DNA from 2 places in the Rhodoferax sp. GW822-FHT02A01 genome. Region 1 is predicted to be linked to the other one. Evidence: riboswitches for the same ligand, from Rfam matches in the RefSeq annotation. Region 1 holds a riboswitch; the other holds the start of a gene.

Evidence for each region. A riboswitch is a leader RNA that binds a small molecule or an ion and turns the genes downstream of it on or off. The one in region 1 is predicted to bind S-adenosylhomocysteine.
Region 2: it holds a riboswitch for S-adenosylhomocysteine, as region 1 does, so the genes downstream of both, ahcY (adenosylhomocysteinase) here and metH (methionine synthase) in region 1, are expected to answer to the same signal.

What each region holds. Positions count from the first base shown of each region.
Region 1 is NZ_CP152376.1:3,097,050-3,102,179, reverse strand. Features, by position in the region: gene metH (methionine synthase) at 1-1,835, opposite strand, end outside; S-adenosyl-L-homocysteine riboswitch at 1,857-1,937, opposite strand; gene AAGF34_RS14480 (homocysteine S-methyltransferase family protein) at 1,947-2,993, opposite strand; gene AAGF34_RS14475 (hybrid-cluster NAD(P)-dependent oxidoreductase) at 3,078-4,178, opposite strand; gene AAGF34_RS14470 (aromatic ring-hydroxylating dioxygenase subunit alpha) at 4,189-5,130, opposite strand, start outside.
Region 2 is NZ_CP152376.1:317,429-322,558, forward strand. Features, by position in the region: gene AAGF34_RS01450 (TlyA family RNA methyltransferase) at 1-206, opposite strand, end outside; gene ahcY (adenosylhomocysteinase) at 231-1,685, opposite strand; S-adenosyl-L-homocysteine riboswitch at 1,761-1,850, opposite strand; gene AAGF34_RS01460 (substrate-binding domain-containing protein) at 1,897-2,910, opposite strand; gene AAGF34_RS01465 (alpha-glucosidase family protein) at 2,935-4,590, opposite strand; gene AAGF34_RS01470 (GH1 family beta-glucosidase) at 4,674-5,130, shown strand, end outside.

The sequences.
Region 1 (5,130 bases):
TTGGGGCGCGTGGGCTGGAAGACCGTCCAGTCCAGCGGCGTCTTGTTGGCGCGCGCGCGCTCCAGCGGCCACAGCGCGACCTGCTTTTTGTTGGCGTGCTGTTCCCGGACCTTGTCGTTGTCCGCCGCCAGCGCCTCCAGGTAGCTGGCTGCCTGCTCGCCCAACAGGCTCTGCGCCACACCCACGCTGCGCGAGGCGTCGGGCACATAGACAACCGGGCCTTCGTAATGCGGCGCAATCTTGACAGCGGTGTGCACCCGGCTGGTGGTGGCGCCACCAATGAGCAGCGGAATCTTGCGGATGCGGAAGTAGTCGTCCTTCTGCATCTCGCCAGCCACATAGGCCATCTCTTCCAGGCTGGGGGTGATCAGTCCGGACAGGCCGATCATGTCAGCGCCCTCCACCTTGGCCCGGGCCAGGATTTCGTGGCAGGGCACCATCACGCCCATGTTGACCACTTCGAAGTTGTTGCACTGGAGCACCACGGTCACGATGTTCTTGCCGATGTCGTGCACATCACCCTTGACGGTGGCAATGACGATCTTGCCCTTGGCCTTGGCTTCCCCGCCCGCTTCCACCATGGCGGCCTTTTCGGCCTCGATGTAGGGCAACAGGTGCGCCACGGCCTGCTTCATGACGCGTGCGCTCTTGACCACCTGGGGCAGGAACATCTTGCCCTGGCCAAACAGGTCACCCACCACATTCATCCCGTCCATGAGCGGGCCTTCGATGACGTGCAGCGGTCGCCCGCCCTGGGCCAGCAAGTCGCGGTAGGCCTCTTCGGTATCTTCGGTGATGAAATCGGTGATGCCGTGCACCAGCGCATGGCTGAGCCGCTGCCCCACGGACACGGGTGCATCCGGTGTTCCGCGCCAATCCAGCTTGCGGCTCTCGTCGCGCGCGGCACCGCGTGTGCTCTCGGCAATTTCCACCAGGCGTTCACCGGCATCGGCACGGCGGTTGAGCACCACGTCCTCGACGCGCTCGCGCAGCTCGGGTGCCAGTTCGTCATACACACCCACCATGCCGGCATTGACGATGCCCATGTCCATTCCGGCCTGGATGGCGTGGTACAGAAACACCGTATGGATTGCCTCGCGCACCGGGTCATTGCCGCGAAAGGAAAAGCTGACGTTGGACACGCCGCCCGACACCTTGGCGCCCGGCAGGTTCTGCTTGATCCAGCGGGTGGCTTCGATGAAGTCCACCGCGTAGTTGTTGTGCTCCTCGATGCCGGTGGCAATGGCAAAGATGTTGGGATCAAAAATAATGTCTTCGGGTGGGAAACCCACCTCATCGACCAGGATGCGATAGGCACGCGCACAGATGTCGATCTTGCGCTGGTAGGTGTCGGCCTGGCCCTGCTCGTCAAAAGCCATCACCACCGCCGCCGCACCGTAGCGCCGCACCAGCTTGGCCTGCTGCTTGAATGCCTGCTCGCCCTCTTTCATGCTGATGGAGTTGACGATGGATTTGCCCTGCACACAACGCAGGCCGGCTTCGATCACGCTCCATTTGCTGGAGTCAATCATGATGGGCACGCGCGAAATGTCGGGCTCGCTGGCGATCAGCTGCAGAAACCGCACCATGGCAGCCTGGCTGTCGAGCATGGCCTCGTCCATGTTGATGTCGATGATCTGTGCGCCGTTTTCGACCTGCTGGCGTGCCACGGCCAGGGCCTGCTCGAACTCGCCGTTGAGAATCATGCGGGCAAAGGCCTTGGAGCCCGTCACATTGGTGCGCTCACCAATGTTGACAAACAGGGTATCCGCGTTGATGACAACCGGCTCCAGGCCGGACAGCATCATGGGTGCGAGGTATTGAGAACGAAGCATGTGACTCACCGATGTAGGAATATCAGGTGAGCGTCGTTGCAATGAAAGTGCAGATCCAAGCCTGGTGGGGCCCTCGCCCGCACTGCAACGCTCCTTGGATGAGCGGCGATTCTAACGGTAGAAAGCCGCCTGGTGCAGCGTGCGCGGAGAAAACGGGCTGACTTCCCGGGCAATCGCGCTGATGTGCTGGGGCGTGGTGCCGCAACAGCCGCCCACGATGTTGACCAGCCCCTCCTGCGCAAACTCGTGCAACAGCCGGCTGGTGACTTCCGGTGTCTCGTCGAATCCGGTCTCCGCCATGGGGTTGGGCAGACCTGCATTGGGGTAGCAACTGATGAAGGTGTCGGGTGCCGCCCGGTGCAGTTCCTGGATGTAAGGGCGCATCAGCGCCGCACCCAGCGCGCAATTCAGTCCGACCGCCAGGGGCTGTGCATGGCGTACGCTGTGCCAGAAGGCGGTGACGGTCTGGCCGCTCAGAATGCGCCCCGACGCATCCGTCACCGTGCCGCTGATGATGATGGGCAGGCGCTCGCCTGAGTCCTCGAAATAGCGGTCAATGGCAAACAGGGCCGCTTTGGCATTCAAGGTATCGAAGATGGTTTCGACCAGCAGCACATCGGCCCCGCCCTCAACCAGCGCACGGGTCTGCTCGTAGTAGGCCACGTTGAGCTGTTCAAAGTCGATATTGCGTGCACCCGGATCATTCACATCCGGGCTGATGCTGGCGGTCTTGGGTGTGGGGCCCAGTGCGCCCACCACAAAGCGCGGCTTGTCCGGCGTGGAAAACTTGTCGCATGCTGCGCGGGCCAGGCGGGCCGATGCCGCATTCATTTCAACGGCCAGGTCCGCCATATCGTAGTCGGCCTGCGCAATCGTCGTGGCCCCGAAGGTATTGGTTTCAATCAGATCGGCGCCGGCTGCCAGATAGCCTTCATGGATATCGGAAATGATGTCGGGGCGGGTCAGGCTCAGCAACTCGTTGTTGCCCTTCACGTCCTTGTGGAAATCCTTGAAGCGCTGGCCCCGGTACTGTGCTTCGCTCAGCTTGAAACGCTGGATCATGGTGCCCATGGCGCCGTCCAGAATCATGATCCGCTGGTCCAGAATCTCGGGCAGCTGCTGGGCGCGGGTGTAGCGCGAAGGCGTGGAGGTTTGCATCAACTCTTTCATACAGATACGGGATGGTCGCAGGCCATGCTCTCACAGCCTGCGATTGCGGCCCGTAGTGTACGCAAACAGGACTCAGGCCTCTATTTCCAGCGCGGTTGTGGGTCTTGCACAGCAGGCCAGGATGTAGCCCTCCGCGATGTCTTCGTCCAGAATGCCGCCGTTGTGGCTCATGGTGACCTCGCCGGATAGCTTGCGCACCCGGCAGGTGCCGCAAATGCCGGATTCGCAAGCTGCAGAAATGCGAACGCCACTGGCACGCGCCGTTTGCAGAACCGTTTTCCCGGGCAGGCACTCCGCCTGCAGGTTGGAGTCCATGAAGCGAATGGGCAGCGTAGCCGGTCCCGCTTGCTGGGCTTCACCAACTGCGGCGTGCGTGCCAAGCACTTCGGCTTCGGCTGCACCAAAACTCTCCTGGTGGTAGCGCGACATATCAAATTGCGCAGACTTCAGCATGCCTTGCACGGTGCGCATGAAGGGATCGGGGCCGCAGCAGAACACCTCACGTTGCTGGAAATCGTGCGCCATCTGCGTGAGTGGCAGCGCATCAATGCGCCCGACAAAGCCCGGCCAGCTTTCCCGCAACGACCTTTGCTCCACCAGGAAGCGCAGCGACAGGCCCGGCATCTGACTGCCCAGCAGTTCCAGTTCCCGTCGGAAGACGATTTCTTCCGGTGCGCGAGCGCAGTTCACGAACACCACATCGGCGCCGGGCGCGCAGTCGTACAGCCAGCGCAGCATCGACATCATGGGCGTGATGCCCGAGCCCGCGGAGATGAACAGGTACTTTGCCGCCGGATGCTTGTGCAGTGTGAAGTCACCGTACGGCCCCATGGCCTTGAGCCGGGAACCTGACTTCACGTTGTCGAACATCCATTGCGTTCCTACGCTACCGGGCTGTGCCTTCACTGTCACCGCTATGGCATGGGGCCGCGACGGACTGGACGACAGGGTGTAGGTCCGGTTCAGAACGCCGTCCTGCGCCGGCAGCTGCAGCGTAATGAATTGCCCGGGCTTGTAACGAAACCAACTAAGCGTGTCGGAACGGAACGTGAAGGTCTTCACCCCCGGCGCCTCGTCGACGACGGAGATCACCTCCAGCCCCTGCTGACTGTCGTTCCAGGGCTCCATCTCATCCAGCGTCCGGAAATTGCCTGCATGCGTCACAGCGTTCATCTCATGCTCCTCAAACTACCTGACCCAGCTTGGGCTTTTCGATTTCGGCCAGACGTTGCGCCATGAAGCCGGCGTACCAGTCCACAAACTGGACCACGCCGCCTTCGTGCATCTCGGAATAGGGGCCCGGCTCATAGGCTGGAGACTTGATGCCAAACGCGTTCTCTTCGACGATGCGCCGGTCTTCGTCATTGGTCTCGGTCCAGACCTTGGTCAGTTCCTTGAGGTCGTAGTCGACCCCTTCGACCGCGTCCTTGTGCACCAGCCATTTGGTGGTGACCGCCGTCTCCGTGGCACTGATGGGCATTACCCGGAAGGTGACCGCATGGTCGCCCAGCACATGGTTCCAGGTGGTTGGGTAGTGAAACAGCAGCAGCGTTCCAATGCGGTCGGCAGACACGCTGTCCGACAGGTTGTTGCGTACCGCGCGCTGACCCGTCATGGTGTAGCTCACGCCATCACCCAGCAGGGGCGCGCGGCTGGTGCGGTACTGGCCGGCCTGGTCTATGCGAAAACGCGAAGGCAGACCTGCCGCCTCGCAGCGGTCCCAATGCGCCAACATCTCCGGATCGTTTTCCGCGCCCTCCACGCCGGTAACGGTCGGCGCTTCGGGGAAGGTCTTGCACAGCGCCGGGTGGTTTGCCGCGCAGTGGTAACACTCGCGGTTGTTTTCCCACACGAGCTTCCAGTTGCCCTTCTCGATGATGGTCGACTCGAAAGCGATCTTTGCGTCGGTCAGGCGGTGCGGTGCGAAATACGGCTCCACCATTTGCCGGAACGGCTCGAAGTCCATCGGGGTTTGCGCCAGACAGATGAAGATGTAGCCCCCCACATCTTCGCAAGCAACGGGTTTCAGACCGAACTCCGCCTTGTCAAAGTCCTCAGGCATCTGCCGCGCAAAGACGAGTGAGCCATCCAGGTCGTAGGTCCATTGGTGGTAAGGGCAGACCAG
Region 2 (5,130 bases), 2.7 Mb from region 1:
AGCTTGAGCCCGCCACGCGACACGTAGCGCGCCTCGGAGTCGTCCAGCAGGCGCACTTCGGCACCTTCGGGCAACTCGTCACCGTTCTTGACGACACGCTTCCAGCTCTCACCCTGGCGCCACTCGACACCATTGGCAATCAGCCGTTGTGCCTGTGAGCGGGTGCTGGCCAGCCCCCGCTGCACCAGCAGTTGGTCTATTCGCATAAGGTTTGCTAAGAAGACCTGCGCTTAATAGCGGTAGGTTTCTTTCTTGTACGGACCGGACTTGCTCACGCCAATATAGGCGGCTTGCGCGTCGGTCAGCTCGGTCAGCATGGCGCCCACCTTCTTCAGATGCAAACGGGCGACCTTCTCGTCCAGATGCTTGGGCAATACGTACACCTTGCCAACCTTGTATTCCTTGGGCTTGGTGAAGAGTTCGATCTGCGCAATGGTCTGGTTGGCGAAGCTGGACGACATCACGAAGCTGGGGTGACCGGTGCCGCAGCCCAGGTTCACCAAGCGGCCCTTGGCCAACAGGATGATGCGCTTTTCAGGCTTGCCGTTCTTGCCCTTGGTAGCAGGGAAAATCACATGATCCACCTGGGGCTTGATCTCTTCCCACTTGAGCTTTTCCAGGGAGGCGACGTCGATTTCGTTGTCGAAGTGACCGATGTTGCAGACGATGGCCTGGTCCTTCATGGCCGCCATGTGCTTGTAGGTGATGACGTCCTTGTTGCCGGTGCAGGTCACAAAGATGTCGGCCTTGTCGGCAGCGTATTCCACGGTCACGACCTTGTAGCCTTCCATGGCGGCTTGCAGGGCGTTGATGGGGTCGATTTCGGTCACCCACACCTGGGCAGACAAGGCGCGCAGGGCCTGGGCGGAGCCCTTGCCCACGTCACCGTATCCCACGACGCAGGCTACCTTGCCGGCAATCATCACGTCGGTCGCGCGCTTGATGGCATCCACCAGCGATTCACGGCAGCCGTACAGGTTGTCGAACTTGCTCTTGGTCACCGAGTCGTTCACGTTGATGGCGCGGAATGCCAGGGAGCCCTTGGCGGCCATTTCTTCCAGGCGCATCACGCCGGTAGTGGTTTCTTCGGTGACACCGATGATGTTCTTCAGGCGACGGCTGTACCAGGTGGGGTCTACCTTCAGCTTGGCCTTGATGGCGTTGAACAGGCAGATCTCTTCTTCGCTGCCGGGCTTGGCCAGGACCTTGATGTCCTTCTCGGCCTTGGCGCCCAGGTGCATCAGCAGGGTTGCATCGCCGCCGTCGTCCAGAATCATGTTCGGGCCTTCGGTCTTGGAACCCTTGGGGCCGAATTCAAAAATGCGGTGGGTGTAGTCCCAGTAGTCGACCAGGGTTTCGCCCTTGTAGGCAAACACGGGCGTTCCCTTGGCAACCAGTGCAGCAGCTGCGTGGTCTTGGGTAGAGAAGATATTGCAGGAAGCCCAGCGCACTTCGGCGCCCAGGGCTTGCAGTGTTTCCACCAGCACGCCGGTCTGGATGGTCATGTGCAGGGAGCCCGTGATGCGCGCGCCCTTGAGCGGTTGCGACTTGGAGAACTCCTCACGGATGGCCATCAGGCCAGGCATTTCGGTCTCGGCAATGGTCAGCTCTTTGCGACCCCACTGAGCCAGGCTCAGGTCGGCAATCTTGAAATCTTCGGTCTTGGCAGGCTTGGTAACGCTCATGGTTCACTCCAAAAGTTAATTTGAAAGCCACTGAACGCAGGGAAAACTCTGGGAGGGAGCTCACCCGGCAAATGCAGTGGGTGAGCGCCGTTGAGACAGCAGCCAGAAGGGCCACCGGGTCCGAGCCTCATTCACTTTGCGTGAACTGCAACGCTCCTCGGAAGCCGCAATTATAGGCGCATGCGGCGGGGCTTGACCCGGTAAGCAGTTTTCAGTCTCTGGGGCCGGTTGTCTGACCCGCCACCAGCTCGGGCTGGCGCAGAACCTGATAGGGCCCGGCGAGAGGGTCACGCAACACCTGCAGCACCATTTCGGCCATGGTGGTTCCGGTGTTGTGCGCGGTAGGCTGGGTCACCATGGTGGCGTCCAGCCCAGCCAGTAGCGAATCGGCAGGAATCACGCCGTGCACCACCACAGACACTTCCTTGCCCAGAGTGACCCCCATGTCCATCAGGCCCCGCATCACGCCGATGCCGCCCAGGTTGTTGTCCACCACGATGGCTGTAGGCGGATGGGCCAGCCCCATCAGCGCCTGCACAGCAGCCCGTCCGCCGCGGCGATCCACGGCAGGCCCTGAGAGCCAGGCGGGGTCGAAAGACAAGCCAGCTTGTGCCATGCCCCGCATGAAGCCGGTATGGCGCTGCATCGCAAAATTCAATTCCAAGGGCGAATGCACATAGGCGATGTCGGTATGCCCCAGGCCGTTCAGATGCTGCACTGCCTGCCTGCTGCCTTCTTCATTGTCGAAGTCGAACCAGGAAAAGTCGCCGCAATCCCCCGTACGGCCATAGGCCAGAAAAGGATAACCCTGCTTGCGCAGGTAGGTCACCCGCGGGTCCTGCACGCGGGTGTTGGGCAACACCACCGCATCTACGCGCCCGCCGCGAAACAGGCGATCGTAAATATCCAGATCCTGCTCATCTCCGGCCACCGCCAGCATCAGGTCATAGTGGTCGGTATGCAGCCGCTCGGCCAAACCACCGGCCATGTCCAGAAACTGCGGATTGCCCAGGTACTCCACGCCGGCGGAATACACAATGCCCACAGCCTCGGTGCTACCGCGCACCAGCCTGCGTGCGCCCGCATTGGCGCGGTAGCCCATGGCCTTGGCGGCCTCTTCCACGCGTTGCCGGGTCTGGGCGTTGACGTCCTGGTAGCCGTTCAGGGCACGGCTAACGGTGGACGTGGAAAGCCCCAGTTCCTTGGCAAGGCTTTTGATGTTCATGCGGGTATGTTGGTTATCCAATGCTCATTCCAGTTGCGCAAACAGGCCACCCCACGGCGCCAACTCCAGGTTGGGTGCATTCCATGTTGCGCCGCCCAGTTTGCTGTCTTGCAGTATCCGGGCAATTTTGCAGCCTTCGGGCAATGCATAGCTTGCGGGCCTGTCGCTGAAGTTGAACACGCACAGCAGACGCTGTGTGTCGGTGGAGCGCACAAAGGCGAACACCTGCGGATGCACGTCCAGCAACTGCATGTCGCCATCCAACAGTGCCGGCTGGGTCTTGCGCCAGCGCAGCAGGTGGCGATAGAAATGCAGCAATGAACCCGAGGCCGCATCCTGCTTGTCCACGGCCAGATTGCGATGGGTCTCTGCCACCGGGAGCCATGGCTTTGCGGTGGCCTTGCCAGCGGGCGAAAAGCCCAGGTCGGCTGCCGCGCTGTTCCAGGGCATAGGTGTGCGGCAACCGTCACGGCCCTTGAACTCGGGCCACATGGTGATGCCATAGGGGTCCTGCAGATCTTCGAAGGCAATCTGCGCCTCGGGCAATCCCAGCTCGTCTCCCTGGTAGATGCAGGATGATCCGCGCAAGCTGGTCTGCATGGCCACTGCGAGTTTCAGCAGGGCCACGTCCGGCGTGGCTCCACCCCAGCGCGTGGCGTAACGCGGCACATCGTGGTTGGACAGCGCCCAGCAGGGCCAGCCCCCTTCCGAGATGCGTCCGAAGCGGCTGAGAAAGGTATGGAGAAAGCTGGAGGAGTGCTCCGTTCCCAAGAGATCAAAGCAATACGCCATATGCAACTTGTCGCCACCACGCGTGTACTCGGCCAGACGGGCCAGGCCATCGTCGTCGCCGATTTCACCCACCATGGTGGTGTTGGGGTATTGGTCCAGCAGAGTGCGCAACTTGCGCAGGAACTCCAGGTTCTCGGGCTGGCTCTTGTCATACTTGTGCCATTGCCAGCCGTAGGGATTGACAGCACTCACCGCAGCGTCTTCACTCACCGGGCGACCGCGTGGCGGGTTGTTGCGCAACTGGGCGTCGTGCACATAGAAGTTCACGGTATCCAGCCGGTAACCATCAACACCCAGATCCAGCCAGAACTTCACGGTTTCCAACAGCGCGCTCTGCACCTCGGGGTTGTGGAAGTTCAGGTCCGGCTGGCTGGTCAGGAAGTTGTGCATGTAGTACTGGCAGCGGCGCGTGTCCCATTGCCATGCACTGCCGCCGAAAATGGACAGCCAGTTGTTGGGCGGGTTGCCATCGTCCTTGGCATCGGCCCAGATGTACCAGTCGGCCTTGGAGTTGGTCTTGCTGGAGCGGCTTTCCACAAACCAGGGGTGCTGGTCCGAGCTGTGCGAGAGCACCTGGTCGATCATGACCTTCAGGCCCAGAGCATGGGCACGATCCACCAGCGCCTTGAAGTCGGCCAGGCTACCAAACATGGGATCTACCGCGCAGTAGTCGCTGATGTCATAGCCAAAGTCCTTCATGGGGCTTTTGAAGAATGGCGACAGCCAGATGCCATCCACACCCAGACTGGCCACATAGTCCAGATGCGCGGTGATGCCCGGCAGGTCACCGATTCCGTCGCCATTGCTGTCCGCGAAGCTGCGTGGGTATATCTGGTAAATCACGCCACCGCGCCACCAGTTGTCGTTGGGAGCTTTTTGTAACTGCATTGTTACTACACCTTTGAAAAATGAAATTTGATTGAGGAGAATTCACAGGACAATGAAGCCCGCAAACCTTGAGGACGAATCGAATGACTTTGGACCCGCTGCTGTCGCCTGCACGTTTTGAATGGGGCTGCGCCACCTCGGCCTTCCAGATCGAGGGGGCGAGCACGGTTGATGGCAAAGTGCCCAGCATCTGGGATTCCTTCTGCGCGCAGCCCGGCCGCATCCTGGACGCGAGTGACGGCAGTGTCGCCTGCGACCACTACCACCGCTTGGCCGAAGACGTGCAGTTGATCGCCAACCTGGGTTTCAAGCACTACCGCTTTTCGATTGCATGGACGCGCATCACGCGCCAGGACAACAGCCTGAACCCGGCCGGCCTGGACTTCTACAAACGTCTGCTCGATGCGCTGGAGAAGCACCAGATCACGCCCAACGCCACGCTGTTCCATTGGGACTTGCCGGCCCATTTGGAAGGTGGCTGGCTGAACCGCGACACGGCATACCGCTTTGCCGAATATGCCGACCTGGTGGCACGCCACC